Regions from separate parts of the Mesorhizobium sp. YR577 genome, predicted to be linked through region 2. Evidence: riboswitches for the same ligand, from Rfam matches in the RefSeq annotation. Region 2 holds a riboswitch; each other region holds the start of a gene.
The links. Region 2 has a riboswitch for cobalamin ahead of BM413_RS16440 (DUF1636 family protein). Riboswitches for the same ligand answer to the same signal wherever they lie in the genome.
Positions count from the first base shown of each region.

Region 1: it holds a riboswitch for cobalamin, as region 2 does, so the genes downstream of both, BM413_RS20445 (TonB-dependent receptor domain-containing protein) here and BM413_RS16440 (DUF1636 family protein) in region 2, are expected to answer to the same signal.
Region 3: it holds a riboswitch for cobalamin, as region 2 does, so the genes downstream of both, BM413_RS30155 (ribonucleoside-diphosphate reductase subunit alpha) here and BM413_RS16440 (DUF1636 family protein) in region 2, are expected to answer to the same signal.

Region 1 is NZ_FPBI01000014.1:67,649-78,048, forward strand. It holds gene BM413_RS20430 (aromatic ring-hydroxylating oxygenase subunit alpha) at 99-1,346, shown strand; gene BM413_RS20435 (FAD-binding oxidoreductase) at 1,446-2,549, shown strand; gene BM413_RS20440 (hypothetical protein) at 2,553-2,801, shown strand; cobalamin riboswitch at 2,856-3,064, shown strand; gene BM413_RS20445 (TonB-dependent receptor domain-containing protein) at 3,259-5,127, shown strand; gene BM413_RS20450 (ABC transporter substrate-binding protein) at 5,181-6,008, shown strand; gene BM413_RS20455 (FecCD family ABC transporter permease) at 6,005-7,006, shown strand; gene BM413_RS20460 (ABC transporter ATP-binding protein) at 7,003-7,776, shown strand; gene BM413_RS20465 (DUF6925 family protein) at 7,797-8,831, shown strand; gene ugpC (ABC transporter ATP-binding protein) at 9,040-10,125, opposite strand; gene BM413_RS20475 (carbohydrate ABC transporter permease) at 10,141-10,400, opposite strand, start outside.
Region 2 is NZ_FPBI01000010.1:180,948-191,347, reverse strand. It holds gene nuoF (NADH-quinone oxidoreductase subunit NuoF) at 1-555, opposite strand, end outside; gene BM413_RS16470 (NADH-quinone oxidoreductase subunit E) at 566-1,813, opposite strand; gene BM413_RS16465 (NADH-quinone oxidoreductase subunit D) at 1,814-3,004, opposite strand; gene BM413_RS16460 (NADH-quinone oxidoreductase subunit C) at 3,005-3,607, opposite strand; gene BM413_RS16455 (NuoB/complex I 20 kDa subunit family protein) at 3,614-4,195, opposite strand; gene BM413_RS16450 (NADH-quinone oxidoreductase subunit A) at 4,186-4,551, opposite strand; gene BM413_RS16445 (winged helix-turn-helix domain-containing protein) at 4,898-6,097, shown strand; cobalamin riboswitch at 6,127-6,333, shown strand; gene BM413_RS16440 (DUF1636 family protein) at 6,371-6,796, shown strand; gene cobW (cobalamin biosynthesis protein CobW) at 6,793-7,830, shown strand; gene cobN (cobaltochelatase subunit CobN) at 7,847-10,400, shown strand, end outside.
Region 3 is NZ_FPBI01000037.1:30,565-40,964, reverse strand. It holds gene BM413_RS30165 (histidine kinase) at 1-1,395, shown strand, start outside; gene BM413_RS30160 (response regulator transcription factor) at 1,392-2,057, shown strand; cobalamin riboswitch at 2,161-2,371, shown strand; partial or broken gene BM413_RS30155 (ribonucleoside-diphosphate reductase subunit alpha) at 2,545-5,275, shown strand; partial or broken gene BM413_RS30150 (ribonucleotide-diphosphate reductase subunit beta) at 5,477-6,597, shown strand; gene BM413_RS30145 (glycosyltransferase family 2 protein) at 6,949-7,707, opposite strand; gene BM413_RS30140 (hydroxymethylglutaryl-CoA reductase, degradative) at 8,073-9,347, opposite strand; gene BM413_RS30135 (helix-turn-helix domain-containing protein) at 9,473-10,400, opposite strand, start outside.

The DNA of each region.
Region 1 (10,400 bases), on a different contig from region 2:
GCGGATTTTTGCGCGGACAGGCTCCAGCGGGCGTTGCCGTGCAATCTTTCTCCCCTGACATCACCACCAGTTCAGTCCTTGGATAGCGAGGACAGGACATGGATGCGCGCAATGAGATGCTGCGGCAGTTACGCAACCGCCGCGAGGGCTTCAGCCTCGAGCAGGCTTTCTACATCGATCCGGACTATTTCAAGCTGGATCTCGACCTGATCTGGTATCGCGACTGGCTATTCCTCGGCCATGATTGCGAACTGCCGAAGCCCGGCAGCTATATCACCGCGCAGATCGGCGACTATCCCGTGCTGGTCGTGCGCGACCAGAAGGGCGACATCCGCGCCTTCCACAATTCCTGCCGCCATCGCGGCTCGCGCGTCTGCACCGCCGAAAAGGGCACCACGGCCAAGCTCGTCTGCCCCTATCACCAGTGGACCTATGAGCTCGACGGCCGCCTGCTGTTTGCGCGCCAGATGGCCGAAGGCTTCGACAAGAACCAGTTCGGCCTCAAGCCTGTCGCCTGCGAAAGCGTCGGCGGCTACATCTTCATCTGCCTCGCCAAGGAGCCGGCGGATTTCGCGCCGATGCGCGCGATGGTCGAGCCCTATCTCCTGCCGCATCGCCTGCGCGAAGCAAAAGTCGCTTTCGAAAGTACCATCATCGAGAAGGGCAACTGGAAGCTGGTCTGGGAAAACAACCGCGAGTGCTATCACTGCGCGGCGAACCATCCCGAACTTTGTAAGACCTTCCCGGAAGCTCCGACAGTCACCGGCGTCAACGGTGCCGAAAGCGACCCGGAAATGCTTGCTCATTGGGCGAAGTGCGAGGCTGTCGGCCTGCCGAGCAAGTTCCGCATTGATGCCGGTGGCCAATACCGCGCCACGCGTGCGCCGCTGCTGCGCGACGCCGTCAGCTACACCATGTCCGGCAAGCGCGCGGTGAAGAAGAACCTGTCGGATACAGTAACAGCCGACAAGATCGGCGCGCTGCTGCTCTATCACTATCCGACGACGTGGAACCACGTGCTCGGCGACCATGCCGTAACCTTCCGCGTGCTGCCGATCTCGGCCACCGAAACGGCAGTCACCACCAAATGGCTGGTCCACAAGGATGCGGTCGAAGGCGTCGACTACGATCTTGCCGAACTCACCCATGTCTGGACCGAGACCAACGACCAGGACCGCCGGATCGTCGAGGAAAATGCCTTCGGCATCAAGTCGCCGGCCTACGAGCCCGGACCTTACTCGGAAGAGCATGAGGGCGGCGTGATGCAGTTCGTCGAATGGTACTGCAACTTCATCGAACCGCGCCTGACCGAGGGCGAAAAGCCGGCGCTGCGCAGCGTGGCCTAAAACCATGAGCCCGAACCGTAGGACCGCGTTAGCGAAAAGTGGCTGCCGGTTTTCGGACAAGCTCATGGTCAATCAAACGGAACTAAGCGGATGAACGCGATGACGGAACTTTCCCTTTATCGGCATCTGGACGAGATGGTGCCGTGGAACGACCGGCTGCAGGTGCTGGAATGCATCGGCGTGATCGACGAGGCGTCGGAGGTGAAGACCTTCATCTTCCGCTCGGACAACCAGACCTGGTTCCGCTACCAGCCGGGGCAGTTCGTCACGCTGGAACTGCCGCTGGAAGACGGCCCGCTGATGCGCACCTACACGCTGTCGTCCAGCCCGTCGCGGCCGTTCTCCATCGCGGTCACGGTCAAGGCGCAGGCCGGCAGCGTCGGCACACGCTGGATGTTCGACAATCTGGTGCCCGGCGTCCACATCAAGGCCTACGGCCCGGCCGGCGATTTCTCCCATCACAACCATCCGTCGGCCAAATACCTGTTCGTCTCCGCCGGTTCCGGCGTCACGCCGATGATGTCGATGCTGCGCTGGCTGAACGATTGCGCGCCATGGACCGACATCGCCTTCGTCAACTGCGCGCGCCGCCCGGAAGAGATCATCTTCCGCAAGGAGCTCGAATTGCTCGGCAGCCGCATGCCCGGCCTGTCGCTCGGCTTCCTCATCGAGGAGCGCTCGAACCGCGAGGTCTGGAGCGGTCACATGGGCCGCATCGACGCCGTGCGCCTGCCGCTGCTCGCCCCCGATTTCCGCGACCGCGAAGTCTTCTGCTGCGGTCCAGACCCGTTCATGCGCGCGGTGCGCCAGATGCTCGAGGCTGCCGGCTTCGACATGGCGCATTATCATCAGGAAAGCTTTGGCGCGCCTCCGGTCGAAGTCGTTCCGGCGCCGTTCTCCGACGCCTCCACGCCCGCGCCCGATAGCGCGCCTGTCGAGCAGATCACCCCGATCCGCTTTGCGCTGTCGGATATCGATGCCGACTGCGTCTCCGGCCAGACCGTGCTGCAGACGGCCCGCGCTTCCGGCGTGCGCATATCAGCCGCATGCGAGTTCGGCCTGTGCGGCACCTGCAAGATCAAGAAGGTCTCGGGCGAGGTCGAGATGAGCCACAATGGCGGCATTCTCGACCACGAGATCGAGGACGGCTTTATCCTCGCCTGTTGTTCGAAGCCGCTCGGTGCGCTGACGGTCGAGGCCTGACCCATGGGTTCGCATTGGCAATCGGGCGCGATCGAGCGTTCCGCCGGCTCGGCTGCGTCTGTCGAAGACCTAGCCCTGTCGTGCCCGGAAGAGATCTTCCTGTCCTGGCTGCTATGGCTGCCGCAAGGCAGCGACATACGCACTGCCGCCGCCCGCGAAGTGGCGCGGCTCGATCGCCGCGCGCCGCTGCCCGATGACCTGCGGCGTCTGCGCGCACTTCTGATCACTGCCGCCGAGGGCGCGGCCTCATAGCATCTGATCTGCACAACCGGCCAAACCCGGTTGACGCTCGCCGGACGCACAGCTACCAGTGGAATCGGAATTGGTTCCGCTTCACGGCGGATGAAAAGGGAACACGGTGAGATCGACAGATCGAAGCCGAGACTGCCCCCGCAACTGTAGCCGGCGAGCTTTCTTTCAACCAGGCCACTAAAAGCGCTTCAGCGCGATTGGGAAGGCGAAAGACAAGCATAGACCCGGAAGTCAGGAGACCTGCCTTTTCCGGTCACCCATGCTTGAACACGGGGTGTGTTCAGGCGCGGTCGCCCGTGGCGGTGACATTTGAAAAAGTGTTGCCGCATGCCGGGGTTGGCCGAGGGTTCGATGTCGTCGTTTCATAGTCTGCCTGTCGATCATTTTCCTGTCTGCGGTTTGTCATCAAACCTTCGGGCGCGCTTTGCCGCCCGCCAAAAGCCTATCGGGGGCAGACATGCAGAAATCGACCATTTTGGCTGGCGCATTGGCGCTGGCTTTCACGAACAATGCCGGCGCGCAGGAGCTGGATGACGGCGCCGCGGACGTAATCAAACTCGACACGGTCGTCGTCACAACGCCGCTGCGGCGCGAGACCACGCTGGCGCGCTCGACCTCGTCGGTGACGGTCATCGACCGCAGGGAGATCGAGCAGTCGGCAGCACCCGACCTGCCGTCGCTGCTGAAGTCCTATACCGGCGTTTCGATCATTTCCTATGGCGGGCAGGGGGCGTCGGCCAATGTCTATCTGCGCGGCATGTCGGCCACCCAAACGCTGGTGTTGATCAACGGCGTGCGGGCAAGCTCGGCCACCAGCGGCACGACCTCCATCTTCAACATCCCGCTGGCTTCGATCGAAAGCATCGAGGTCGCCAAGGGCGCGCATTCGCCCCAGTACGGTGCCGACGCCATGGGCGGTGTCGTCAACATCATCACCAAACAGGGCGGAGCCTGCGCCGACGGCGGCAATGCCTGTACCACGCTCACCACCGGCGTTACCCATCCTTGGGGCGGCTATGTCTCCGGCACCGTCCAGGGCCGCAGCGAAAGCGGCGTGAACTACGCGTTCAGCGGCAGCCTGCTCGGCACGCGCGGCTATGACTTCACCACGCCGCTCGCCTGGGGTCACGAGCCGGACGATGACGGCTTCCTGCAAGGCTCGGCCAATCTTTCGCTGTCGAAGGAATTTGATTGGGGACGGCTCTATGCCGATGGTCTTTTCGCGCGCGGCCGCAGCCAGTACGACGCGACGTTCCCATCCGCAAACGAAGTCGACACCACGACCTTTGCCGGAAAAGTGGGCGCGCATGTTTTGCATTCCGACAGCTGGTCGTCGACGGTAGAACTCAGCTCCGGCCTCGATTACTCGACCAATTTCCGCGACGACGTGCCGGGTGGCGACAGCCAGTTCGACACGCAGCGCTACGGCATCTTCGCCTCGACCGAAAAACGCTTCGAGACCGGCAAGGCCAGCCACATCCTGACGGGCGGCGTCGAAGCCTATCGCGAGCAGGTCGATTCGACCGTCGACTTCGCCGTCGATTCGCGCGACCTGGCCGCACTTTTCAGCCAGTATTCGCTGGAGTACGAGGCGCTCCGCGTCGACACGGGCATCCGCTATGATCACAGCAGCCAGTTCGGCAGCGCCACCACCTACAATGTCGGCGCGAGCTACGAAGTGCTGCCCGATCTCGTGCTGCGCTCGTCCTACGCCACCGGCTTCCGCGCGCCGACCTTCAACGATCTCTATTATCCCGGCTATTCCAACCCGGATTTGAAGCCTGAAAAGTCGCGCTCCTACGAGGTCGGGCTGAACTGGCAGGCGACGGCTGGCACCAGCCTCGACCTCGCCTTTTACCAGACCTTCCTGACCGACGCGATCGCTTCCAACCCGCCGACCTACCTCCCGTTCAACGTCGCCAGCGCCCGCATAACCGGTTTCGAGGCGACGCTGGCGCACCGCTTCAGCGACGAATGGAGCGGCAAGGCCACGGTCGACATCCGCGAGCCGCTCAACCAGGACAATGGCAAGTACATTCCCTATCGCGACCGCTTCAAGGCAACGGCCGAACTCACTTACAGCCCGACCGAAGAGCTCGACCTGACGGCGAAAGTTCTCTACGGCGCGGCTCGCTATGCCAATGCCGCCAACACCGTCGAACTGCCGGACTACGTGACCGTGGACTTTTCGGCGCTCTACGCCCTCGATGCGCAGTCGCAGTTCAAATTCTCGGTCGAGAATATGTTCGACGAGGAATACGCCACCGTCACCGACTACCGCGCGCCGGGGCGCACTTTCAATCTGAGCTTTACGCGAACGTTCTGAACGGTGAGGTTCTGCATCGGGCCTCTATTGGGGCCCGGTGCCCGGAGAAAAGCATGAAACGAATCATGGCGATCTTGATGGTCTCGGTTCTCAACGCCTCTGCGGCTCTCGCCGCCGAGGCTCCGCATCGCGTCGTCTCGATGAATGTCTGCACCGACCAGCTCGCCATGCTGATCGCCGGCGAGGGCCAGCTTTATTCGGTCTCCTATCTCGCCGGCGACAGGAATGCGTCGGTGCTTGCCGATCAGGCCGGCGGCTATGTGGTCAACCATGGGCTGGCCGAGGAAGTCTTTCTCATGCAGCCGGACCTGATCATCGCAGGCACCTTCACGACGCGCACGACCGTCGAGCTTCTGCGGCGGCTCGGCTTTCGCGTCGAGGAATTTGCGCCGGCAAATTCCCTTGACGACATCCGCGAACACATTTCGCGCATGGGCACGCTTCTGGGACGGCAGGAAAAGGCGTCTGCGCTTCTGGCCGAGATCGATGACGCGTTAGCGAAGCTCCGCGCGCAGCCGCCCTCCGGCAAGACTGTCGCTACCTACTACGCCAACAGCTACACCTCCGGCTCCGGCACGCTGGTCGATGCGCTGATCGGCATCTCCGGCCTCGAAAACATCGCCGCACAGCTCGGCCTCACCGGCACGTCGAAACTGCCACTGGAGCTGCTGGTGCTCGCCAGTCCCGATCTCGTCATCTCCAGCGAGGGCGATTATCCAGGCCCAGCACTGGCCGAGGAGGGCTATGTCCACCCAGCCTTCAAGGCGCTGACAGCGGGCAAAAAGGCGGTCAACATTCCCTCGAAATATTCCATCTGCGGCGCGCCCTTCACACTTGAGGTCGCCCAGATTTTGCAGGACGCGGCGGGGGCGGCCAAATGAGCGAGACCGCCCGCTACCGCCTGCTGCTCATCGTGCTTGGCGCAGCCATGTTCGTCCTGTTCCTGCTGTCGCTCACCGTCGGCCCGGCCGCACTTGGTTTTAGCGAAAGCATCGCCGCACTGTTCTCATCGAAGGCCGGCGCCATCGCCCTCATCATGCAGGAAATCCGCCTGCCGCGCGCCATTCTCGGCCTGATGATCGGCGCGACGCTCGGCTTGTCTGGTGCAGCACTGCAAGGCTATCTGCGCAATCCGCTGGCAGAGCCGGGATTGATCGGCGTCAGCGCCACCGCCTCGCTCGGCGCGGTCATCGCCATCTATACCGGCTTCTCCGCCGTCTTCCCGCTTGGCCTGCCGCTGGCAGCGCTTGCCGGAGCCGTGCTCGCGGTGCTGATCGTGCAGGCCATGGCCGGCATGAAGGGCGGCGCGCTCACCATCATCCTCGCCGGCGTCGCCGTTTCGAGCTTCGCCGGCGCCATGACCTCGCTGGCGCTCAATCTGTCGCCGAACCCGTTTGCCGCACTCGAAATCATGTTCTGGATGCTCGGCTCGCTCACGGACCGCTCCATGACCCATGTCTGGCTCGCCGCACCTTTCATGATCGTCGGCTGGGTCATGCTCGCCTCGCTCGGGCGGGCGCTCGACACGCTGACGCTCGGCAATGACGCCGCCGCCAGCATGGGCGTCGATATGCGCCGCGTGCAGTTCCTGGCAGTGTTCGGCACCGCCGCGTCTGTGGGGGCCGCAACCGCTGTTGCCGGCGCCATCGGCTTCGTCGGCCTCGTCGTGCCGCATATATTGCGTCCGCTGGTCGGCTCGCGCCCGTCGCGGCTGCTGCCGGCCAGCGCGCTCGGCGGTGCCTGCGTTCTGCTCGCCGCCGACATTCTGGTCCGCATCATCGCGCCGGGAAAGGACCTCAAGCTCGGCGTCCTGACGGCCATCGTCGGTGCGCCGTTCTTCCTCTGGCTCGTCTACCGCACGCGGAGGAACCTGCTGTGACCCTCCTTGCCATCGATCAACTTCATGCTTCGCTCGGCGGCAAGCCGGTACTGCACGGGCTTTCGCTTGCCGTTCAGGAAGGCGAGTTCGTCGGGCTGATCGGCCCGAATGGTGCCGGCAAATCGACGCTGCTGCGGGCGGCCCTCGGCCTCATCCCCTCGACCGGAAAGATTGCGATTGCCGGCAAGGATGCAGCCTTCATGCCGGCGAAGGAGCGCGCGCATCACCTCGCCTATCTGCCGCAGGAGCGCGAGATCGGCTGGCCGGTTTCGGTCGAAATGCTGGTTTCGCTCGGCCGCGCGCCGCATCGCCCTGCCTTCGCCGGGTTGGATGCGGAGGACACGGCAAAGATCGAGGAAGCCATGCGCCGCATGGAGGTCGACGCCTTCCGCCACCGTCCGGCGACCGACCTTTCCGGTGGCGAGAAAGCGCGGGTGCTGATTGCCCGCGCGCTCGCGCAGGATGCGCCGCTGCTGCTGGCCGACGAGCCGACCGCCGGCCTCGACCCTTCGCACCAGATCACGCTGATGCGCCTGTTTGCGGAGCTTGCCTTGGAGGGGCGGGGCGTCGTCGCATCGTTGCACGATCTTGGCCTTGCGGCGCGCTGGTGCACGCGGCTCGTCCTCATCGACAAGGGCCGCATCGTTGCCGACGGAGCGCCGCGCGCGGTGCTGACGGCCGCGCGCCTGCGCTCGGTCTATGGCGTGGAGGCTTATCTCGGCGAGGCGCAGGGCGGAATGCTGGTCATGCCGCTGGACATCGCCGGCTGACGGACTTGGGAGGGCGAAACATGGAAACGCTGCAAAATCTCATTCGCGATCATCTCCGCGACTGGCAGACGGGCTGGAGCATGGGCACCTTCGGCGCAATCGCCGAGTTCCATCAGGACCGCGACGAGACGCCGGTCATCGATGATGGTTTCACGCTGTCGCGCGCGACCCGGCGCGGCGCGATCCATATCGACCGCAAGCGGCTGGATGAAGTGGTGCCGGTCGCTTATGAAACCGTCAGCCCGCGCGCCCATCGCTGGAGCCAGGCGGTCGCATTGTGCCTGCCGGAAGCGCTGGCGCGTCGTGAGGCCCGTTCCGTCCTGACAGAGCTTGGTCCCGACGACGACGCCATTCGCGGCATAGACCACACCGGCATCCTGTTCGACATGGGTCTGTCGCTCCCGCAATGCGATTTCTGCATCCGCACCAGCGATCCGAAGCTGCTGACAGTGCTGCGCGCCAATCTCGGCCATTCGCTGTTCGAGCACGACAATGCCGCCATGCCGGCCATTCTTTCCGCCCACCCGCACCGCGTCGCGCTGACCCATATCGGCCGCGTCGAGGTGTTCCAGAAGATTGGCGGCCCCGACACCGGCGGCGTCTCGCCCCCCGGTCCGCACACGCATCTGCTGCCGAAGCTGTTGCGAACCGGTCGCACCCATTCCGCCAACACGCCGATCCCGGAAGGGCTGATGCCGCTCGGTTCGCTTCACCCCGGCAATCCGGTCATCGGTGCCATGGGCGAAGACATCGAATTCGATGCTGGGCTGCATCGGCATTTCCAGGATCTTTATTCCGCCTATGGCGACCCCAATCTGGTGATGCTGAAGCGGACCGTTCTCGGCGCGCTGCAACGTGGCGGCGACCCGGAAGGTTTTGTCATTCCCGATGGCCGCTTCGAGCGCGGCGTCGTGCGCCTGGCGCTGCGCCAGCAGGCGCGGCTGGCCGAGCATCAGCAGGATTCCGAACTGGCACACCGGCTTACGATATGGCGCAGGGTGCATGACCAGCGCAGCGACGCCGAACTGGAGGACGATGATTCACCGGGGCATTGAAAGAAGAAGCAAGGATAAATTCCGGCAAGTGCAGCGCTGCCCCTCACCCTTACCCTCTCCCCGTGAAAAACGGGGAGAGGGGGGTCATCGACGTAGCGGCCAACCTTGTTCTGCCCATCAATAGGGAAAGAAGAACGAAGCTCCACGCTGACGCCCCCCTCTCCCCGTCCTTACGGGGAGAGGGTAAGGGTGAGGGGCAGCGCAACCCTCAAATCCGCTTCCCGTCCTGATCGAACAGAAACGCCCGCGTCCCGTCGAGGCCGAAGCGCGCGCCGTCGCCGGCGTTGAAGCTGCGGGCATCGCGGCTTTCCACGGTGATCGTGCCACCCTCGGGCAGTTGCGCATGCGCGTAGGTGACGCCGCCGAGACGCTCGACCAGCGTGACCTTGCCGGAAAGCGCGCTGGCTGCCCCGTCTGCCACCACGAAATGCTCGGGCCTTATGCCGAGGCTGACCGCCGTTCCAAGCTTAGGCGGCGCGCCGCGCGTCGCGACCGCCATGCCCGTCAGCCCAAGCTTCGGCGCCGCTACCATCGCCTTGCCGCCTTCCACGCCGACGACCGTCACCGGCACGAAGTTCATGCGCGGCGAGCCGATGAAGCCGGCGACGAAACTGTTGTCGGGGTTTTCGTAAAGCTCCAGCGGCGCGCCGACCTGCTCGATGCGGCCTGCGCGCAGCACGACGATGCGGCTTGCCAGCGTCATCGCCTCGACCTGGTCGTGGGTGACGTAGATCATCGTCGTGCCGAGTTCCTGATGCAGCCGCGCGATTTCGATACGCATCTGCACGCGCAATTCGGCATCGAGGTTGGACAGCGGCTCGTCGAACAGGAACACGCCAGGCTGGCGCACGATGGCCCGCCCGATCGCCACGCGCTGGCGCTGGCCGCCGGAAAGCTCGCGCGGCTTGCGTTGCAGATAGGGTTCGAGATGCAGGATCTTGGCGGCTTCCGCCACCTTGCGGTCGATCTCTTCCTTCGGCCGCTTCGCCATCTCCAGCGGAAAGCCCATATTGGTCGCCACTGTCATATGCGGGTAGAGCGCATAGGTCTGGAACACCATGGCGATGCCGCGCTTGGCCGGGTCTTCGCCGGTCACGTCGCGTCCGCCGATCTCGATGCGCCCGTCCGAGGTGGTTTCGAGCCCGGCGATCATGCGCAGCAGCGTGGACTTGCCGCAGCCGGACGGCCCGACGAAGACGACGAATTCGCCATCCTTGACGTCGAGATCGACGCCGCCGATCACCTCGGTTTCGCCGAAGCGCTTCTTCACTTTCTGGAGCGACAGGCCCGCCATGACTATACCTTCAAACTATTTGACCGCGCCGTCGGTCAGGCCGGAAACGAACCAGCGGCCGACAAGGGCGAAGAGGGCGACGACCGGAATGATCGCGGCTGTGGCGCCGGCAAGCAGCAGGCCCCAGTCGATCTGATACTGGCCGATGATGCCGGCAAAGCCGACGGGAATGGTACGCCGCGCGTCCGACACGATCAGCACCGAGGCGAACAGATATTCGGTCCACGACGAGATGAAGGCAAAGATCGCCACGCTGGCGATGCCGGGCGCGATCA
Region 2 (10,400 bases):
GCCTTCCAGGCTTTCGAGCAGCGCAGTCTCTTCGCCGCAGATATAGGCGCCGGCGCCGTGATGGACGTAGATGTCGAAATCGTAGCCGTTCTTGTTGCCCTTGCCGATCAGCCCGGCGTCATAGGCCTCGTCGACCGCACGCTGCAGCGCCTCGCGCTCGCGGATGAATTCGCCGCGCACATAGATGTAGGCCGCGATCGCGCCCATGGCGAAACCGGCGATCAGGCAGCCCTCGACCAGCGTATGCGGGTCGTGGCGCAGGATTTCGCGGTCCTTGCAGGTGCCCGGCTCGGACTCGTCGGCATTGACCACCAGATAGGATGGCCGGCCATCAGTGCTCTGCTTGGGCATGAACGACCATTTCAGGCCGGTCGGGAAGCCAGCGCCGCCACGACCACGAAGGCCTGAAGCCTTCATTTCGTTGACGATCCAGTCGCGGCCCTTGGCGATGAGACCTGCGGTGTTGTCCCAAGCGCCGCGCGACATCGCGCCCTTCAACGACTTGTCGAAGCGGCCGTAGATATTGGTAAAGATACGGTCTTTGTCCTGAAGCATTTTTCGTCCCTCAGACCGGCTTCTTGCCGAAGACGCGGATATATTCGGCGACACCACCCTTGGCGAGAGCCTTGGCCTGCTTGACCCAATCCTCGCGCTCGATGCGGCCGTGGAAGCTCAGATAGCCGTCGACCCACTCGCGCTCGGCCTTCTTCCACGAAGCGACCTGCGCGAAGGTGTAGATGCCGAGCGAATGCAGGATGCCCTCAATCTTCGGGCCGACGCCCGAAATCAACTTGAGATCATCGACTGCCGCAGGCTTTTCGATGCCGGCAGGCCGATCCTTGTGGTCGAGCGATGGCTTGGCCGCCTTCTTGGTGGCAGGCTTTGAAAGTTCGGGCGACTTGAAAGCGGAAGCCGGCTCGGCTTTCGCAGTAGCGCCCTTGCGCTGCTTGGAAACGCCTTCGACTGAGGCCGCAGTCTTGTTCGCAGCAGCCTTGTCGAGAGCGGGTGCCGCAACACTCGCCTGCTCCTCGGCCTTCGCACTTGCCTTGACCGGCGACGGCGACTTTACCGTGCCGTTGGTCTCGGCGGCGGCAGTCTTCGGCTTGGCAGCCTGCGACGGGGGAACGGTCGCGCCTGCATCAGCGGGCCCTGTCTTGGCTTCCGCCTTTGCTTCCTTGTCGCGCGTGGATTTCAGGACCGTCTTTTCATCCTGAAGCGAGGTCAGGCCAGTCTGTGGACCGGAATAAATGCGGTCGATCTGCGGGCCGGGCGTCACCGAAGCACCCTTGCCGGCATCGAACAGGTCGATGATCTCGGCAAGCCGCTCCGGCGTCAGGTCCTCATAGGTATCCTTGAACACCATGATCATCGGTGCGTTGACGCAGGCGCCGAGGCACTCGACCTCTTCCCACGACAGCGTGCCGGAGTCATTGAGATGGAACTGGTCGTGATGGATTTTCGAGCGGCAGACATCCATCAGCGCTTCCGAACCGCGCAGCATGCAGGGCGTGGTGCCGCAAACCTGGATATGGGCACGCGTGCCGACCGGCTTGAGCTGGAACTGCGTGTAGAAGGTCGCGACCTCCAGCACACGGATCAGCGGCATCTCAAGCGTCTCGGCGATATGCTCGATCGCGGCGCGCGTGACCCAGCCTTCCTGCTCCTGCGCAAGCATCAGCAGCGGAATAACGGCCGACTGTTCGCGGCCCTTGGGGTACTTCTTGATCCAGTTCTTCGCCTGCGCGGCAAGAGCGCGATTGAACGCGAATGACGCGGGCTGGACTGAAGCTTCTGCGAGACGGCGAACGGACATTTAGCGATCGACCTCACCAAACACGATGTCGAGGGAGCCGAGAACGGCGGTGACGTCGGCCAGCATGTGGCCGCGGCAGAGGAAATCCATCGCCTGGAGATGCGCGAAACCGGGCGCACGCAGCTTGCAGCGATAGGGCTTGTTGGTGCCGTCTGAGACGAGATAGACGCCGAACTCGCCCTTGGGCGCTTCGACGGCCGCATAAACCTCGCCGGCCGGCACGTGGTAGCCTTCGGTGTAGAGCTTGAAGTGATGGATCAGCGCTTCCATCGACCGCTTCATGGCGTCGCGCTTGGGCGGAACCACCTTGCCGTCGAGATTGGAGACCGGTCCGGCGCCTTCCTTGCCGAGCAGAAGATCGACGCACTGGCGCATGATCTTGGCCGACTGGCGCATTTCTTCCATGCGCAGCAGATAGCGGTCGTAGCAATCGCCGTTCTTGCCGATCGGAATGTCGAATTCCAGTTCGGAATAGCATTCGTATGGCTGCGACTTGCGCAGGTCCCAGGCAGCGCCCGAACCGCGCACCATGACGCCCGAAAAACCCCAGGCCCAGGCGTCTTCCAGCGAAACCACGCCGATATCGACGTTGCGCTGCTTGAAGATGCGGTTGCCGGTAAGCAGGTCGTCGAGGTTCTTCACCGTCTGCAGGAACGGGTCGATCCACTTGCCAATGTCCTCGACCAGCTTCTGCGGCAGGTCCTGATGGACGCCGCCCGGACGGAAATAGGCCGCATGCATGCGCGCGCCGCAGGCACGCTCATAAAACACCATGAGCTTTTCGCGTTCCTCGAAACCCCAGAGCGGCGGCGTCAGCGCGCCGACGTCCATCGCTTGCGTGGTGATGTTGAGCAGGTGGTTGAGGATGCGGCCGATCTCGGAATAGAGCACGCGAATGAGCTGGCCGCGCTTGGGCACTTCGATGCCGAGCAGGCGCTCGACCGCCAGCGCAAAAGCATGCTCCTGGTTCATCGGCGCGACATAGTCGAGCCGGTCGAAATAAGGGATCGCCTGCAGATAGGTCTTGTGCTCGATCAGCTTCTCGGTGCCACGATGCAGCAGGCCGATATGCGGATCGACGCGGTCGACGACTTCACCGTCGAGTTCCAGCACGAGGCGCAAAACGCCGTGCGCGGCCGGATGCTGCGGGCCAAAGTTGATGTTGAAATTGCGAACGGAGGTTTCAGCCATTTACTGCTTCGCCTTTTCATCGCCCGGCAGGACGTAGTCCGTCCCTTCCCATGGCGACAGGAAGTCAAAATTGCGAAATTCCTGTTTAAGCTCGACAGGCTCGTAGACGACCCGCTTGGCTTCGTCGTCGTAGCGAACCTCGACGAACCCCGTCAGCGGAAAATCCTTGCGCAGCGGATGGCCTTCGAAGCCATAATCGGTCAGCAGGCGGCGCAGATCCGGGTGGCCGGAAAACAGGATGCCGTAGAGATCGTAGGCTTCGCGCTCGAACCAGTCCGCGCCGGGATAGACGCCCGTCAGCGAAGGAACCGGCGTATCCTCGTCGGTCATCACCTTGAGGCGGATGCGCAGGTTCTGGCGCGGCGACAGAAGATGATAGACGACGTCGAAACGCTTCAGACGCGCCGGGTAATCGGCACCGCAAACGTCGATCATCGAGATGAACTGGCACTGCACGTCGTTGCGCAGGAAGCTGGCGACGCTGACGATATCGCCGGCTTCGAGAGAAAGCGTCAACTCGCCATAAGCGATGACAGCTTCACCGATCTTTCCGTCCAGCTTTTCGGCCAGATAGGCCGCAAGGTCCTTGAGGGCTTCACTCATCGAAAATCACCGTTCGATCGTGCCGGTGCGGCGAATCTTCTTCTGGAGGAGAAGAATGCCGTAGAGCAGCGCTTCCGCGGTCGGCGGGCAGCCGGGTACATAGATGTCCACCGGCACCACGCGGTCGCAACCGCGCACGACCGAATAGGAATAGTGGTAATAGCCGCCGCCATTGGCGCAGGAGCCCATGGAAATGACGTAACGCGGCTCGGGCATCTGGTCGTAGACCTTGCGCAGCGCGGGAGCCATCTTGTTGGTCAGCGTGCCGGCAACGATCATCACGTCCGACTGGCGCGGAGAAGCGCGCGGCGCGATGCCGAAGCGCTCGGCGTCGTAGCGCGGCATGGAGATGTGCATCATCTCGACGGCGCAGCAGGCGAGACCGAAGGTCATCCACATCAGCGAGCCGGTGCGCGCCCAGGTGATCAGCGCCTCCGACGAGGTGACGATGAAGCCCTTGTCGGAAAGCTCGTTGTTGATGTCCATCACGAACGGATCATCGGCGCCGATCGGCTTGCCGGTGTTCGGATCGAGAATGCCCTTGGGCTTGGCAGCGACCATTGTGGGAGACATGTCGTTCAATCCCATTCCAGCGCTCCTTTTTTCCATTCGTAGATGAAGCCGATGGTGAGCACCGCCAGGAAGACCATCATCGACCAGAAGCCGAGCATGCCGATCTTGCCGAAGGAAACCGCCCACGGAAACAGGAAGGCCACTTCAAGGTCGAAGATGATGAAGAGAATGGAAACCAGATAAAAGCGGATGTCGAACTTCATGCGCGCATCGTCGAACGAATTGAAGCCGCACTCATAGGCCGACAGCTTTTCCGGATCCGGATTTCGGTAGGCCACGAGGAAGGGCGCTGCGATCAGCGCCAGCCCGACCACGAGGGCCACGCCGATGAAAATGACGATGGGAAGATATGAACTTAAGAGCGCGCTCATGCTCCGACTTTCCGTTGGTGGCCGATCGGCCTGAATTATAGCATTGAGTCGAACCGCCAGACCGCGACAGATTGCCTACGAAGGCCGCGGCGAGAAACTATGCTGCAACGCGGCGAGGGTTAGCGCAGGCAATCGGGGGACGCAAGTCAAACCTTGGCGAAAGCATGGCTACGCCAATCGCTTTTCCGCGATTTGCGTTGCACAAGGCGCATTTGATTTCCTTACCTTTTTACTCCACTTTTTATCCTGACACAATTCCCGTCGCAGGCCTGCTAGGCTGAACTCCACATTTCGATTCCAGTTGACGCAAAGACACCCGCCTCATGCATATCCGGACGGCCGAAGAATGAAGGAAACGATCCCGCTTGCCATGGCGCGACGCATCGCGCTCGCCGCCCAGGGTTTTGCCGATCCACGACCGACAGGGACCATCGACCGGCGACATCTCAACAAGGTGCTTTCGCGCATAGGCTTGCTGCAGATCGATTCCGTCAGTGCGGTGGTGCGGGCGCATTACATGCCGCTGTTCTCGCGGCTTGGCCCCTACCCGCGCGCGTTACTCGACAACGCTGCCACATCACGAAAACGTGCGCTCTTTGAATACTGGGCGCATGAGGCATCATTCCTTCCGGTCGAAACCTATCCGCTGATGCGCTGGCGCATGGAGCGCGCAGGCCGCCACGAGGAAATGTACACCGGGCTGGCGAAATGGGCGCGGGAGAATGAAGGCCTGATCGATGAGATTTATCAGGAAGTCCGCAACCGAGGCCCGATCGCGGCTTCCGACATCGATGGCGCCAAGGGCTCGGGCGGCTGGTGGGGCTGGAGCGACGAGAAACACGCTTTCGAATGGCTGTTCTGGGCCGGGCGGATCACAACATCTTCGCGCCGTGGCTTCGAGCGTCTTTATGACCTGCCCGAGCGCGTCCTGCCCGCCTCCATATATAATGCGCCCATTCCGTCGGCTCCCGACGCGCATCGCGACTTGCTGCGCATTTCGGCTCGCGCGCTCGGCATCGCCACCTACAGCGACCTGCGCGACTATTTCCGCCTTTCGCCCGCCGACATGAAGGGCCGCATCGAGGAGCTCGTCGAATCGGGCGAGCTTCTGCCCATCAGGGTCAAAGGCTGGACCCATCAGGCCTGGCTTCATGCCGGTGCCCGCATCCCCCGCAAGGTCGAGGCCCGCGCCCTCCTCGCCCCCTTCGACCCGCTGGTCTGGGAACGCGCCCGCACGGAGCGCCTGTTCAATTTCCGCTACCGCATCGAGATCTACACGCCCGCCGAAAAGCGGCAGTATGGCTATTATGTCCTGCCCTTCCTGCTCGGCGACGCGATTGTGGCGCGCATCGATGTGAAGGCGGACCGACCGGGCCGTGTCCTGCGCGTGCTCGCTGCCTATGCCGAACCGGGCGCGCCGGACCACACTGCCGCAGCTCTCATCGAAGAACTGCGCCTGATGATGTCCTGGCTCGAACTCGATCGCATCGAGATATCGCCCGCCGGAGACCTCGCCCCGGCGTTGGCCGACATAATCGCGTCGTAACCACGCGTTGACAGCGCAAGGCACCACCGCCTAAATTCGCCCGCGACGGTCCCCTCTCCGCAAAGGGAGGGGCTAAGAGGGAATGCGGTGCCGGGCGAACATGCCCAAGTCCGCAGCTGTCCCCGCAACTGTAAGCGGATAGCCGAAGGCCGACAGCCACTGGGATTTTTCCCGGGAAGGCGGCATGAAGCGACGACCCGCGAGCCAGGAGACCTGCCGTCAGACGAAAAATCCGACCGCCTGGCGGGTGTCCCGGGCAAGGAGCATGATTCTGTGAAAGCCGACGGCAATCCTATCCAACTGGTCGAGGACGCCCATGATTTGGGTGCGCCCGGCGTAACGATTCTCGTCTGCTCCTCCTGTCGCGACGAAACCGGCTCGGATGCCCGGCCCCGCGCCGGCGAGCATCTAGCCCAAGGTGCGATTCGCGCCGCAGCGCCCGAGAACATCGCCGTCAGGCAGGTCGAATGCCTCGGCAACTGCAAGCGTCGTCTGAGCGCTGCCCTGCTGCGCGACGGCTCGTGGAGCTACGTCTTCGGCGACCTCACGACCGAAAGCGGACCCGACCTGATCACCGGCGCAAAGCTTTTCGCGACCTCGACCGACGGCATCCTGCCGTGGCGCGGCCGCCCCGACAGCCTCAAGCGCGGCCTCGTCGCGCGCATCCCTCCCCTCGATCTCCTGAAGGACAATTCATGACCGCTTCCGCCGCCCGCGTTCCCTGCACCGTCGTCACCGGCTTTCTCGGCGCCGGAAAGACTACGCTGATCCGCCACATCCTCGAAAACGCCAATGGCCGCCGGCTGGCCCTGATCGTCAACGAATTCGGCGATATCGGCATCGATGGCGAAATCCTCAAAGGCTGCGGCGTGGATGCCTGCCCGGAGGAAAACATCGTCGAACTGGCCAATGGCTGCCTGTGCTGCACCGTCGCCGACGATTTCGTGCCGGCGCTGGACCAGATCCTGGCGCTGGAGCCAAAGGTTGATCACATCATCATCGAGACCTCCGGCCTGGCGCTGCCCAAGCCGCTGGTGCAGGCCTTCCAATGGCCGAGCGTGAAGAGCCGCGTGACCGTCGATGGCGTCGTCGCCGTGGTGGACGGCCCGGCACTGGCCGCTGGCAAGGTCGCATCCGACCTCGATGCTCTGCAGGCGCAGCGCCAGGAAGACGATTCGCTCGATCATGACGATCCGGTCGAGGAAGTGTTCGAGGATCAGGTAGCCTGCGCCGATCTTATTATTCTGTCGAAGAGCGATCTGCTCGACGCCGCCGGCAGCGCCCGCGCCAACGCGATCATCAGCGAGCATCTGTCGCGTGCCGTGAAAATTGTCCCGACCGCGCAGGGCAAGGTCGATCCCTCGGTGCTGCTCGGCCTCGGTTTGGCCGTCGAGGACGACATCGAGAACCGCAAGACCCATCATGACGACGAACTCGACCACGAGCACGACGATTTTGACTCCTTCATCATCGAGCTTCCGGCGATCTCCGATCCCGACGCGCTGGCCAAGCGCGTGGCGACAGCTGCCGAACAAGAAAACGTGCTGCGCGTGAAGGGCTTTGTCGATGTCGGCGGCAAGCCGATGCGGCTTCTGGTCCAGGCCGTCGGCCCACGCGTCAACCACTATTACGACCGCGCCTGGACGGCTGCCGACGACCGCCGCTCGCGTCTCGTCGTCATCGGCCTGAAGGGGCTGAATCGCGCCGCGATCGAGCGCATACTGGTTAGCTGACCAACAGCGTGCCGCCATGCACATACTGACCACGACATCCGCCTCGCTCGACGATCTGGTCGAGCCGGTCGATCTGCGGCAAGCGCCGGCGGATATTGTGGCGCTGTCCTTCACCGACAGCGATCTGGCCGGGCTGGCTGCAGCATGGAAACAGGAAGCCGAAACGCTGCCCTCGATGCGATTGGCCGCCCTTCGCGACCTGCGCCACCCGATGTCGGTCGATCTGTGGATCGATCACACCGCCAGCCGGGCCAAGGTCATTCTGGTGCGCATCCTCGGCGGCTATGATTGGTGGCGCTATGGTTGCGACCGGCTCGCCGCAATGTGCCGCGAGAAGAATATCCATCTGGCGCTGCTTCCCGGCGAAAGCCACGACGAAGACCTCCGGCTGATCGAATGCTCGACCCTGCCGCGCGATCAACTCGACGGGCTGCTCGCCTATTTCCGTGAGGGCGGACCTGAGAATATGCGCGGGCTGGTGCGGCGGCTGGCGGGGCTGGCCGGCGGAGAAGGCGCACAAACAGCGCCGGTTACGGTGCCGAAGGCGGGGTTTTACGATCCCGGTAAAGGGGTGGTTGAGACAGCGGAGCACTTGGCCTCCTTCTCCCCGTTCACGGGGAGAAGGTCCCGGCAGGGGGATGAGGGGCGGGAGCCCACGTCTCCTGAGTCTGAGCCGCCCCTCATCCACCCCTTCGGGGCACCTTCTCCCCGTGAACGGGGAGAAGGAAGTGCAGGTGCAGCCCCCATCATCCCCATCCTGTTCTACCGCTCGATGCTGCTCGCCGCCGATGTCGCGCCGATCGACGCGCTGGTCGAGGCGTTGCGCCGACATGGCATGAACCCCGTTCCGATCTTCGTTTCCAGCCTGAAGGACATGGCCTCCCTCGCCTTCGTCGAAAACGCGCTGGCAGACCTGAAACCCGCCGCGATCATCACCGCAACCGCCTTCGCCTCCGGCGCTGAGCCCGGCAGCGAAACGCTGTTCGACCGCGCCGGCGTGCCGGTATTCCAGGTTATCGTCGCAACCACGCGCCGCGACGCCTGGGCCACGAACCAGCGCGGCCTCGCCCCCGCCGATCTCGCCATGCATGTGGTCATGCCAGAACTCGACGGCCGCATCCTTGCCGGCGCGATTTCGTTCAAGGCAGAAATCGAAGTCGACGCAGCCTTGGCCTTCAAAGGTCTAGCCAACCGCCCCGAGCCGGACCGCGTCGAGCAGGTGGCAAGCCGCGTCGCGGCCTTCATCCGCCTCCAGCGCGAACCGCGCGCGACGCGCAAGCTCGCCATTCTCATTCCCGATTATCCAAGCGCGCCCGGCCGCACCGGCTATGCCGTCGGCCTCGATGTGCCCTCCAGTGTTCTCGCCATGCTGCATGACCTGAAGCAACAGGGCTATGCTGTTGAAGGGATTCCCGAATCGCCGCGCGAACTATTGGGCTTGCTGGAGCACGGCGATAATGGGCTGAGCTTAGAAGATTATCTTGTCTTCGCGAATGACCTGCTTGCTGAAGCGCAAGACACGGTGGAAGACGCATGGGGCAAGCCGAATGTGGAAACCTTCCCCTTCAGCGCCGCAACCTTCGGCAACATCACCGTAGCCCTCGCCCCGGATCGCGGACGCTCGGCCGATCGCCGCGCCGACTACCACGACCCGACGCTGCCACCCCGCCACGAACTGCTCGCCTTCGGCCTGTGGCTGCGCAAGAAACTCGGCTGCCACGCGCTGGTCCATGTCGGTGCGCATGGCACGCTGGAATGGCTGCCCGGCAAGACCGTGGCGCTGAGCAGCGCCTGCTTTCCCGAAATCGTCACCGGCAGCTTGCCCGTCATATATCCCTTCATCGTCAGCAATCCCGGCGAGGCAGCGCAGGCCAAGCGGCGCATTTCGGCGGTCACGCTCGGCCATCTGCCGCCGCCGCTCGCCCACGCAGGCCTCGACGAAAACCAGCAGATGCTGGAGCGGCTGGTCGACGAATATGCACAGGCCGACGGTCTCGACCGCCGCCGCCGCGACCGGCTAGCCAAGCTGATCGTCGAGACAGCCGCAAAATCGGGCCTTGCCCATGAAGCCGGCGTTGCCAGCACAGACGCTCCCGACGAAGCGCTGCGCCGCATCGACGCCTGGCTCTGCGATCTGAAGGATTTTGCCGTCAAGGACGGCCTGCATATCTATGGCCGCGCTGCAGAAGGCGAGACGGACGCCGTGCGTCGCCAAAGCGCGAACAACGAACGCGACGCGCTGATTGCGGCACTCGACGGCAGACACATCACCGCCGGCCCCGCAGGCGCGCCGGCCCGTGGCCGAACAGACGTGCTGCCGACCGGCCGCAATCTCTTCACCGCCGATCCGCGCACTATGCCAACGCCGACCGCCTTTGACCTCGGCCGCGCCGGGGCGCAGGAAGTGCTGACGCGTTATCTGCAGGATCACGGCGACTGGCCGCGCTCGCTGGTGATCGATCTCTGGGGCAGCGCCTCGCTGCGCACCGGCGGCGAGGAGATCGCGCAAGGCCTGTTCCTGATGGGCTGCCGCCCGCAATGGGACGCCGCCACCGGCCGCGTCACCGGCA
Region 3 (10,400 bases), on a different contig from region 2:
ATCATTCTCGTAAGTCTCGTAGCAGCGATCACCGCTGCCATTCTCATCGTTTACAACGCCAAGCGGGCAACCGAGGTTGAGGTGGCAGCGGCCCTGGAACTCGCGGAACGTCTGGTGCGCGAGGTTCTCGAACATCCGCAAGGCGCAGACTCAGAGGTCTTGCAGCTTGCGGATATTCCGTTGCGGATAGGCAATCTGCGTCACGTGCGAATACTTGTAACCAATGCCGACGGCGGCCGGGCCGCACTTCTGCCGATGGCAGCCAGCAACGCAGTCGTCGGCGATCAAGTCGCCGTGCCGCGGTGGTTTACGTCGATTGTCCGCGTCGAGGACGTTCGCCGCGAGATGCAGGTCGTTTCCGGCGGCCGTCACATCGGCTCGGTTATCATTGTCGGGCACGCATCGGACGAGATCGGCGAAGTCTGGCAGGACACCCGGTCTCTCGGTCTTGTAGCGCTCGTACTCGGCCTGATCGTGTTGGGGATACTCTACCTTGCGCTTGGGCGCGTGCTTCACCCACTGACAAATCTGGCGAATGGCCTGCGTGAACTCGAGAAGGGGCAGTTTCGACATCGCCTCTCGCGCCCAAACGTGCAGGAACTGGCTGATATTACCGATCGTTTCAACGCGCTCGCCAATCGGCTCGGTGCCGCGAAGGTCGACAATGAGCACCTGAATCATCAGCTGGTTACGGTCCAGGACGATGAGCGCCGGCAGGTCGCCACCGAGCTCCACGACGAACTGGGCCCTTGCCTGTTCGGCATCAAAGCCAACGTCGCTTCCCTGGAACGCCTCGCAGGAAGCCTGCCGGACAATGTGGCGGGGCAGGTGAGGGAACGTACGGCGACGATCGATGAGATTGCCGACAAGATTCAGACCATGAACCGCAGCCTTCTCAACAAGCTCCGCCCTATGGCACTCAATCATCTTCCGCTTGCCGAAGTGATTGCCGGTTTGCTGGCCGAGTTCCAACGGCATGGACCGACGCCGAAGATCTCCCTTGCCGTCGGCCGCCTTGCCGACAGATATGATGATCCGGTCAACATCACGATCCACCGATGCATTCAAGAGGGAATCACCAATGTCCTTCGGCATGCTGAAGCACGGAGCATAGACGTCGCATTGGGCGAGCAGCCGGCCACCAGTCAAGAGAGCGAGCATCCGGGGCATCGCACTGTGCTGCAACTTTCGATCAAGGATGATGGGCGCGGCTTTGCGCCGGGAACGGCCCGTGGTCTCGGGTTGACCGGTATGGAAGAGCGCGTGCGTGCACTTGTCGGAAATTTTTCGATCACGAACCAACCCGGTGCTGGAACCCGTCTCGAAATTTCCATCCCGCTCAATCAGCAGCAATCCACACGCGGCCAGAACGGTACTCGGGTAGGACAGCCATGACGCAGGTTCTCATCATCGATGATCATCCGATTGTGTTGCAGGGATGCCGGCGCATTCTGCAGGATGCGGGAGTTCACGAGATGTTGGAGGCCGACAGTGTCGTTGCCGGCTACCGCCTTTACCGACGCAAGCACCCGGATGTCGTCGTCATTGACCTCGCCCTGCAGGGCGGCGGGCTTGGCGGCCTCGATCTGATCAGACGCATGCGACTTCACGACACCCGCACGCCAATTCTTGTCTTCAGCATGCATAGCGACCCCGTCATCGTGAGCCGTGCACTAAAGGCTGGCGCTACCGGATATGTATTGAAGGATGCCGGTCCTCGCGACTTTCTTGAAGCATTTGAGTCAGTGCGCGCCAGAAAACCCTATCTTGGTCATCAAATGGCTCTGCAGGTGGCGCTCATCGGAACGCCGGGGCGCAGCCGCGGCTTGCTCGCAGAGGCAACGCCACGAGAGTTGCAGACGCTTGCCCTGCTGGCAGAAGGCAAGCCTTACGCGGAAATCGCCGATGATCTCGGCGTCAGCTATAAAACGGTTGTGAATATGAGTTCACAGCTCAAAATCAAGCTCGGCGCTCGCAATCTTCCCGAGTTGATTCGTATGGCTGTTCAATACGTCTCTTCGTCTTCCGACCGTCCGGTGGCCAGCTCTCTGCGATAACTGGCCAATCCATTCCAATGCATGTGTTCCGGCCATAGGTGATCGTGTCGAATTTATCCGTGCTATCCGAATACAAGCTGTTGACGTCTACTGTGTCGTTGGCACAGTATGTAGATATCGTGGTTCTTTCGAGTCTGTTCGGGCTTGAGAGCTAAGAGGGAAGCCGGTGCGCGATATCGCAATGCCGGCGCTGCCCCCGCAACTGTAAGCAGTGAGCTTAAGTCGAGTAACGCCACTGGCGCCAAGGCGCTGGGAAGGCCGACGGAAGCGACGACCTGCGAGCCACGAGACCTGCCGCGATAGATTTTGAACGTCCACGGGCGGGGTGTCCCGGTGGTGCGCTTGCTTCGTGCGGCTTGCGTCGCACGGTCTATCGGAATGCGTCCGCAGTTATCCCCGTCTTGCAACACTACGGGGATTTAAGATGCCGGCGACTTCGACAGTTCAGACCAACGGGACCGACAGGGTTCCATCCACTTTCACCGAGATGGGAGATCGGCAGACCGAGCCCGGTTATCGCGTCATTCGCCGCAACGGCGCGGTGACGCCGTTCGACGCCTCCAAGATCACCGTTGCGCTGACCAAGGCGTTTCTCGCCGTCGAAGGTTCGGTCGCGGCAGGCTCGCGGCGCGTCCACGATGTCGTGGAAGAACTGGCGTCGCACGTCGTGTATGCGCTGACGCGGCGCGCCGATGCTGGCCGCACCTTTCATATCGAGGAAATTCAGGATCAGGTCGAACTGGCGCTGATGCGAAGCGAGCACCACAGGATAGCGCGCGCCTATGTACTCTATCGCGAGGAGCGGGCGCGTGAGCGGGCGCTTGCGAAGGCAGCTACGACCGAGATTGCCGCACCTTCGCTGAAGGTGAGGGCCGATGACGGCAGCCTTGTTCCGTTCGACAAGGCGCGGCTTGCCCGCATCGTCGAGGAAGCCTGTGAAGGGCTGGATGCGGTTTCGTCCGATCTGATCCTCGGCGAGACGGGGCGCAATCTCTATGATGGCATCACGCTGGACGAGCTTTCGCTTGCGCCGATCCTGGCCGCGCGCACGCTGTCGAGACCGAACCGAATTATGCGCTGGTCAGCGCGCGTCTGCTGCTCGACCGGTTGCGGCGTGAGGCGCTGACCTTCGTCACGGGTCGGACCGAGCAGGCGACGCAAAGCCAGATGGGTGAACGCTACGCTTCCTATTTCCCGGAGTACATTGCGACCGGCATCAAGGCTGAGCTGATCGATCCGGAACTCGGCCGCTTCGATCTCGCTCGTCTTGGTTCTGCACTGAAGCCCGAACGCGACCTGCAATTCCAGTATCTTGGCCTCCAGACGCTCTATGACCGCTATTTCCTGCACACCAAAGGCAAGCGGTTCGAACTGCCGCAGGCTTTCTTCATGCGCGTCGCGATGGGATTGGCCTCACGCGAGATCGACCGCGAGGCCCGCGCGATCGAATTCTACAACCTTCTGTCGTCCTTCGATTTCATGGCCTCGACGCCGACGCTGTTCAACTCCGGCACGCTGCGGCCGCAGCTTTCCTCCTGCTTCCTGACCACCGTTGCGGACGATCTCGACGGCATTTTCAAGGCGGTGAAGGACAATGCGCTGCTGGCCAAATATTGCGGCGGTCTCGGCAATGACTGGGCCCCGGTGCGCGGGCTCGGCGCGCATATCAAGGGCACCAATGGTGAAAGCCAGGGCGTGGTGCCGTTCCTCAAGGTGGTGAACGACACGGCGATTGCCGTCAACCAGGGCGGCAAGCGCAAGGGTGCGGTCTGCGCCTATCTCGAGACGTGCATGTCGACATCGAGGAGTTTTTGGACCTGCGCAAGAACACCGGCGACGACCGCCGCCGCACGCATGACATGAACACCGCCAACTGGGTGCCGGACCTGTTCATGCAGCGCGTTGAGACTGATGGCGAGTGGACGCTGTTTTCGCCCGACGAGACGCCGGATCTGCACGATTTCTACGGCTCGGCTTTCAAGACGGCCTATGAGGTTTATGAAGCGAAGGCTGCTGCCGGCGGCATCAAGGTATTCAGAAAGGTCCGCGCGCTCGATCTCTGGCGCAAGATGCTGACCATGCTGTTCGAGACCGGGCATCCATGGATCACGTTCAAGGACCCTTGCAATATCCGCTCGCCGCCGGGCCATATCGGCGTCGTGCATTCGTCCAATCTCTGCACAGAGATCACACTCAATACGCCGAAGGACGAGGTCGCGGTCTGCAATCTCGGCTCCGTCAATCTGATCAATCATCTGACTGTGAGTGGCCTCGACCTCGACCGGTTGGCGCGCACGGTAAAGACCGTCATGCGCATGCTCGACAATGTCATCGACATCAATTTCTACACGATCCCCGAGGCGCGCCGTTCGAACCTGCAGCATCGGCCCGTCGGGCTTGGGCTGATGGGCTTTCACGATGCGCTGCAGGCGCTGAAGATCGCCTACGCTTCCGACGAGGCCGTGGCATTCGCCGATATCAGCATGGAAGCGGTCAGCTACAACGCGATCTCGGCGTCCTGCGATCTTGCCGCCGAGCGCGGTCGCTATCCGAGTTTTGCCGGTTCGCTGTGGTCGAAGGGCGTTCTGCCGATCGATTCCATCGACCTTCTGGCGCAGGCGCGTGGTGGCAAGGTCGATATGGACCCGTTCACTGACGCTCGACTGGGAGAGCCTGCGCAAGCGCGTGAAGAAAAACGGCATGCGCAATTCCAACACTATGGCGATCGCGCCGACGGCGACGATCTCCAACATCTGCGGCGTGTCGCAGTCGATCGTGCCGGCCTACCAGAACCTGTTCGTCAAATCGAACATGTCCGGCGATTTTACCGTGGTGAATGCAGCACTTATGCATGACCTGAAGGCGAGGGGGCTGTGGGACGAGGTGATGGTTTCCGATCTCAAATATTTCGACGGCTCGGTCGGGCAGATCGACCAGGCGCAGTCGCTCAACCTCTACATTGCCAATCCCAGCGGCAAGAAGCTCGACGCGCTCTACCGTTGGCCTGGAACAAGGGGTTGAAGACTACCTACTACCTGCGTTCGCGCTCGGCCTTGCATGTCGAGAAATCGACGCTGAAGGGCACCAACGGCAAGCTCAACGCGGTCTCCGCGGTCTCCGCGGTCAGCGTGGCTGCGGCACCCATCGTCGTCAATGCCGACGCCGCATGGGGCAAGGCCTGTGCCATCGACGATCCCGAATTTGAAGCGTGCCAGTAGGCTAAAGCTGATCGCGTAGCCCGACGCCGCCCCTCATCCGACCCTTCGGGCCACCTTCTCCCCGTGAACGGGGAGAAGGAAGAAAAGCGGCAAGGTTGCTGCCAGGCATCCTCTCCCCGTCACTATACGGGGAGAGGATGCCGGCAGGCAGGTGAGGGGCAGCGCCGGCCATGCAGAATAATCGTTGAGGAGAACAACAAAATGCTCGACTGGTCCGAATCAAAAACCACATCCGCTGTCTCGCTTCTCGCCGGCAATGCGCCTCTCACTGATGCTACCGGCCTCGGCGAGATCGAGCGTGGCGGCAGCCGCGTGCGCGTCGACGACAAGCGGATGATCAATGCGCGTGCGGACGTCAATCAACTTCTGCCGCTGAAGTATCGCTGGGCCTGAGAAAAATACCTCAACGGCTGCAACAATCACTGGATGCCGACCGAGTTTCCATGCAGGCAGATATTGCCCTGTGGAAATCGAAGGACGGGCTGACCGACGACGAGCGGCGCATGATCAAGCGCAATCTCGGCTTCTTCGCCGCTTCAGAGTCGCTGGTGGCCAACAACATTGTGCTGGCGATCTATCGGCACCTGACCAACCCGGAATGCCGGCAATATCTGCTGCGTCAGGCTTTCGAGGAAGCGATCCACACCCACACCTTCCAGTACATCGTGGAAAGTCTCAGCCTCGATGAGGGTGATCTGTTCAACATGTACCGCGAAGTGCCGTCGATCACCGACAAGGCGGCGTGGGCGCTGAAACACACGCAGAATATCGACGATCCCGATTTCCGCACCGGCACGCCGGAAGCGGACCGCGACTTCCTGCGCGACCTCGTGGCCTTCTACGTCATCTTCGAGGGCATGTGGTTCTATACGGGCTTTGCGCAGATCCTGTCGCTCAGCCGCCGCAACAAGATAGTCGGCATCGCCGAACAGTATCAGTACATATTGCGCGACGAGAGCATCCACCTGAATTTCGGCATCGACGTCATCAATCAGATCAAGATCGAGAACCCCGATCTGTGGAGCAACGCATTCCAGGATGAGGTACGCGGTATGATCCGCGATGCGGCGGAACTGGAAGCCGCCTATGGCCGCGATACGATGCCGCGCGGCTTCCTCGGCCTCAATGCAGCGCTGTGCGAAACCTACATGCATTTCATCGCCAACTGCCGCTGCGCCCAGCTTGGCCTTCAACCGGTCTTTGCGGAGGTGGAAAATCCGTTTCCTTGGATGTGCGAGGCGATGGATTTGAAGAAGGAAAAGAACTTCTTCGAGACCCGCGTCATCGAATACCAGAACGGCGGAGCACCGGCTTGGGATTGAGTACGGAGCACATCCCCGCGGCGGCGAGCATGACACGCTCGCCGCAACCCGAGGGCGTTTTCCTGTCATGGCTTCTGGCGCAGCCGATCGGTGCCGATCTGGCTGCTACAGCGGACATAGAGATCAGTCGCCTCGGCCGTTGGCAAGTGGCCATCAAATCAGCGATGTTCGGCTACAGTCGAGGAAGACGCGGACTAACGAGACGGCCTGAACAATTGGATCGCAAACGACGCATTCACGTCCATCCTCTCAGATACCAAACATGATTTCAGTTGGGCTGCCAGCGCAACGAACTCCGCCGCTAGAGAGGCACGGAAGCGGAAAGAGGCGGCGTAAAAGACCGGTCTCCGACTATTTCCAGACACCAAAATGATCTTGCATGTAACGGATGCAGCGAGCATTCGCTTCGGTCCGGCCTGCGCCGTCTATCGTCGCTTCGACCAAGGCATCCAATTCGTTGGCATCGGTCCAGCCGGGTTGTTCCAGACCGGCCGGGAGCCAAATACCGATGCTTTTGGCTGCCAAAAGGCCGGACAACCAATAATCGTCTACCGCCCAGAGTATGCTGGGAATGCCGAAGGCTGATTCATCGAAGAAATGCGGACGAACCACGGCACCGCCGAAGCCCGTCAGCACGTCCGCATATCCCGCGCGGGAGACAACGACACGTCCAGGGCGTGGGCCAGGCGTGTTCGTCAACATGGATGCAAGGCCGTGCTTGAAGCGCGCAAAACGATGGTCAAATTTGCTCTTGTCTCGGACAGCCCTTGGCAGGAGCGAGCGTTTAAGGCCGAGGCGTAAGTCCTTGCCGAAAAGCGCGACGCATTCATCGGGCCTCTCGCTCTGGGCGTCAAAGAGTGTTGCGGCCCAATCATGACGATAGAGACGATCGTCGTCGCAGAAGAGTAGCTGCGCATCGCGGCCACGCAGAGAATGGGCCGCAAAAAGCACTTTGGTGGCGGGTCCGAGGTCGTCGTCGGATCGTACAATGGTTACGCCGGCGGGAACATCGGGCAGTTCGCCTCCATAGTCTGGGAAACGACGGTAACGTCTCGGCACGTAAAGGCGGATTTCGTCAATCTGTCCGGTCTGGCTGACCAGGCTTTTCAAGGTGGCTCCAACTGCTTCAAACCGTGGCGGGATTGTCGTAAGCGAGATGACGCGCAAAGATTTGCTCGGAATTGGTGGAGGGGGTTCCTCGTGCCTTGTGCGCAGGCAGTAGTCAAGGCCCGCTCGCCGCCAGTCAATAGGGCGCCTGTCCATTTCAGCAGTGTGGGGAAGTGTTCATCCCGCCGGGCTCATAACTCGGAGAGCGTCGATAGCAGCCAGTTCAGGAATCGCGAACGCTTAGCGCCAGTGAACAATTCACTGACAATCCGCAGGAAAAGTCAGTCATCCCGCATGCCGTGAAGGGGTCACACCACGACCCGGACCGGCAAAACGGGGTTGTAAAAAGTATGTCCTGTGTGGGCCAATTAGCGGCTGGCTTGCCTAAGCTCTGCAAGAACAGCTTGCGCCTTGTCTAGCCGAACGTGCCCTTGGTCCTTCAGGCGGGACACAACTTCCTCGATTTCGTCGCCGTCAGCTCCAGCAGCGACGGCGATGTTACGGGCGTGAAGCGACATGTGGCCCTTCTGTATCCCTTCAGCGGCCAAGGCGCGAAGGGCACCGGTGTTCTGGGCAAGCCCGACGGCAACAATGATCTCGGCAAGTTCCTGAGCGCCTTTGACGCCCAGCAGTTTTACGGCCGCTTGCGCAACCGGATGGGTCTTGGTGGCACCGCCGACCAATCCTACGGCCATGGGTACTTCCAATGTGCCAACGAGGTTGCCGGCATCATCCTTCTCGTAATGGGATAGCGACGTGTAGCGACCTCCCGCTGCAGCATGGCAATGCGCGCCGGCTTCTACAGCGCGCGTGTCATTGCCGGTCGCAAGCACGACAGCGGTGATCCCGTTCATGATCCCCTTGTTGTGCGTCGCTGCGCGATAGGGATCCGCCGCGGCAAAAGCATAGGCATCGATGATGCCGTCCACGACATCCGATCCGCCAAGAGCCTGGGAGTCGTAAGTGGCGCGGACCCGTGCAAGCCGCCGGTCTGCCTTGTTGGACAGAATACGTAGGCGAACACGCGCGCCGGTAATCTGCTCGACAAGCGGCGCGAGGGCCTCCGCCATGGTGTTGACGGCGTTTGCTCCCATGGCGTCGCGAACATCGACGATCAGGTGCAAAACGACATAGGTCTTGCCGGCCGCCTCGACGATACGCACTTCAATGTCTTTCGCGCCGCCTCTGAGCTTCACCAACAGAGGGTCTTGTTCGTTGGCGAGATCGAGAAGATCCTGCCGCCTCTCATAGAGCCTAAGACGGGCGGCCTGAGGATCTTTCGCCCCGACGACCTGAATCTGCGAGATCATGATGGGCTTATCGCTTGACGTGCGGAATCCTCCGTGGATACGCGCAACGGAGGCCATGTTGCTTGCCGCCGCAACGACGGAAGGTTCTTCGGTTGCCATCGGGATCAGGTAGTCACGACTGTTGATGGTGAAATTGGCCGCAACGCCGAGCGGTATCGGCAAGGTTCCAACGACGTTCTCGATCATGCGGTCGGCGATCGCCAGCATTTTCCCGTCCGTTGCGGCCAAGCTTGCGAGATCGCCTTCGGACAAGCCGCTGCGTTCGACTATGGTCTTGAAGCGCTCCGGCGGCGTGAGCTTGTAGAACCCCGGAATGCGGCTGTTGACGGACATGAAAACGAGTCTCCCACGATGGATTTTGTCGAAACCTAAGTGGGTCTCCGTCCCGAGGACAATGTGCGGGGCCTACAGTCGGGCCACGCTTCCTTGTGGCTTCATCACAGGGGTAACGCGCCAAATCAGGTGGCCTGTCCGAGGATATGAAGGCGTAGCGCAATATGGACTTCCAACGTTCTCGAAGGATCGGCCCAATCAGGGTTGATCAGCGAGATCGCATCGAGCCGCTGGCGCATCGTGTTGACGTGAATGCCCAACAGCTCAGCGGCCTTCTGTGCGCTGCGCCCCGTATCGAGATAAGCAAGCAGCGTAGCCGCGAGCTGGCTCTTGCGTTTTTCATCATGTTCGACGAGGGCGCCGATCGAGGAGCGCATGAACAAATCGACGGCGTTCTCTCCCTTGCTGTGAAACAGCAGCGCATAAACCGACAGGGTTTTTTCGAACACGACCCGACCCTGTTGCTTGAGACCACGCATCAGGCCAAAGCATCGACGCAATCCCTCATATTCGACAGGCACCTTGTCCAATGTGGTGATCGGATCGGAGATCACAATACTGGACCTGTGGCCGAAGGCTTCCTCCAGCTTTTCCGATATTCGGTTGGCGAGAGCGTCCGGCTCTGGGGCATTCGTGACGATCGCCAGATCTCCATTGAACTCGGCGAAGATCGTATCGCGACCGGCCAGTATCGAGCGCAGCGCCGAGGAAGCCTGGGCTGATGTGATCGTGACCAATTCCACAAGCATCACCGTAACCGGCCACGAAAGGGAAATCCCTGGAGACAGACGACGCGCGCCTTCGGGCGAGAACGGATCGGTGGTTCCCCGCAGAAGCGCTGAAACAGTATCGGCAACGTTGCGATGCGCGATCTGCGAAATCCGGTCGAGCGAAAGGAGCACAATGCCGGTAACAATCGCACTGCGCTCGAGCGTGCGCGTCTCAGGCGCCGAAAGGGCTCTGCTGCGGCTAAAGATGAGTGCGCCCAGGCGAGCCGAGCCTCCCATTACCGCCGTAACCACCGTGACGCCGCCGTCGGTGGACGGAAGCGAG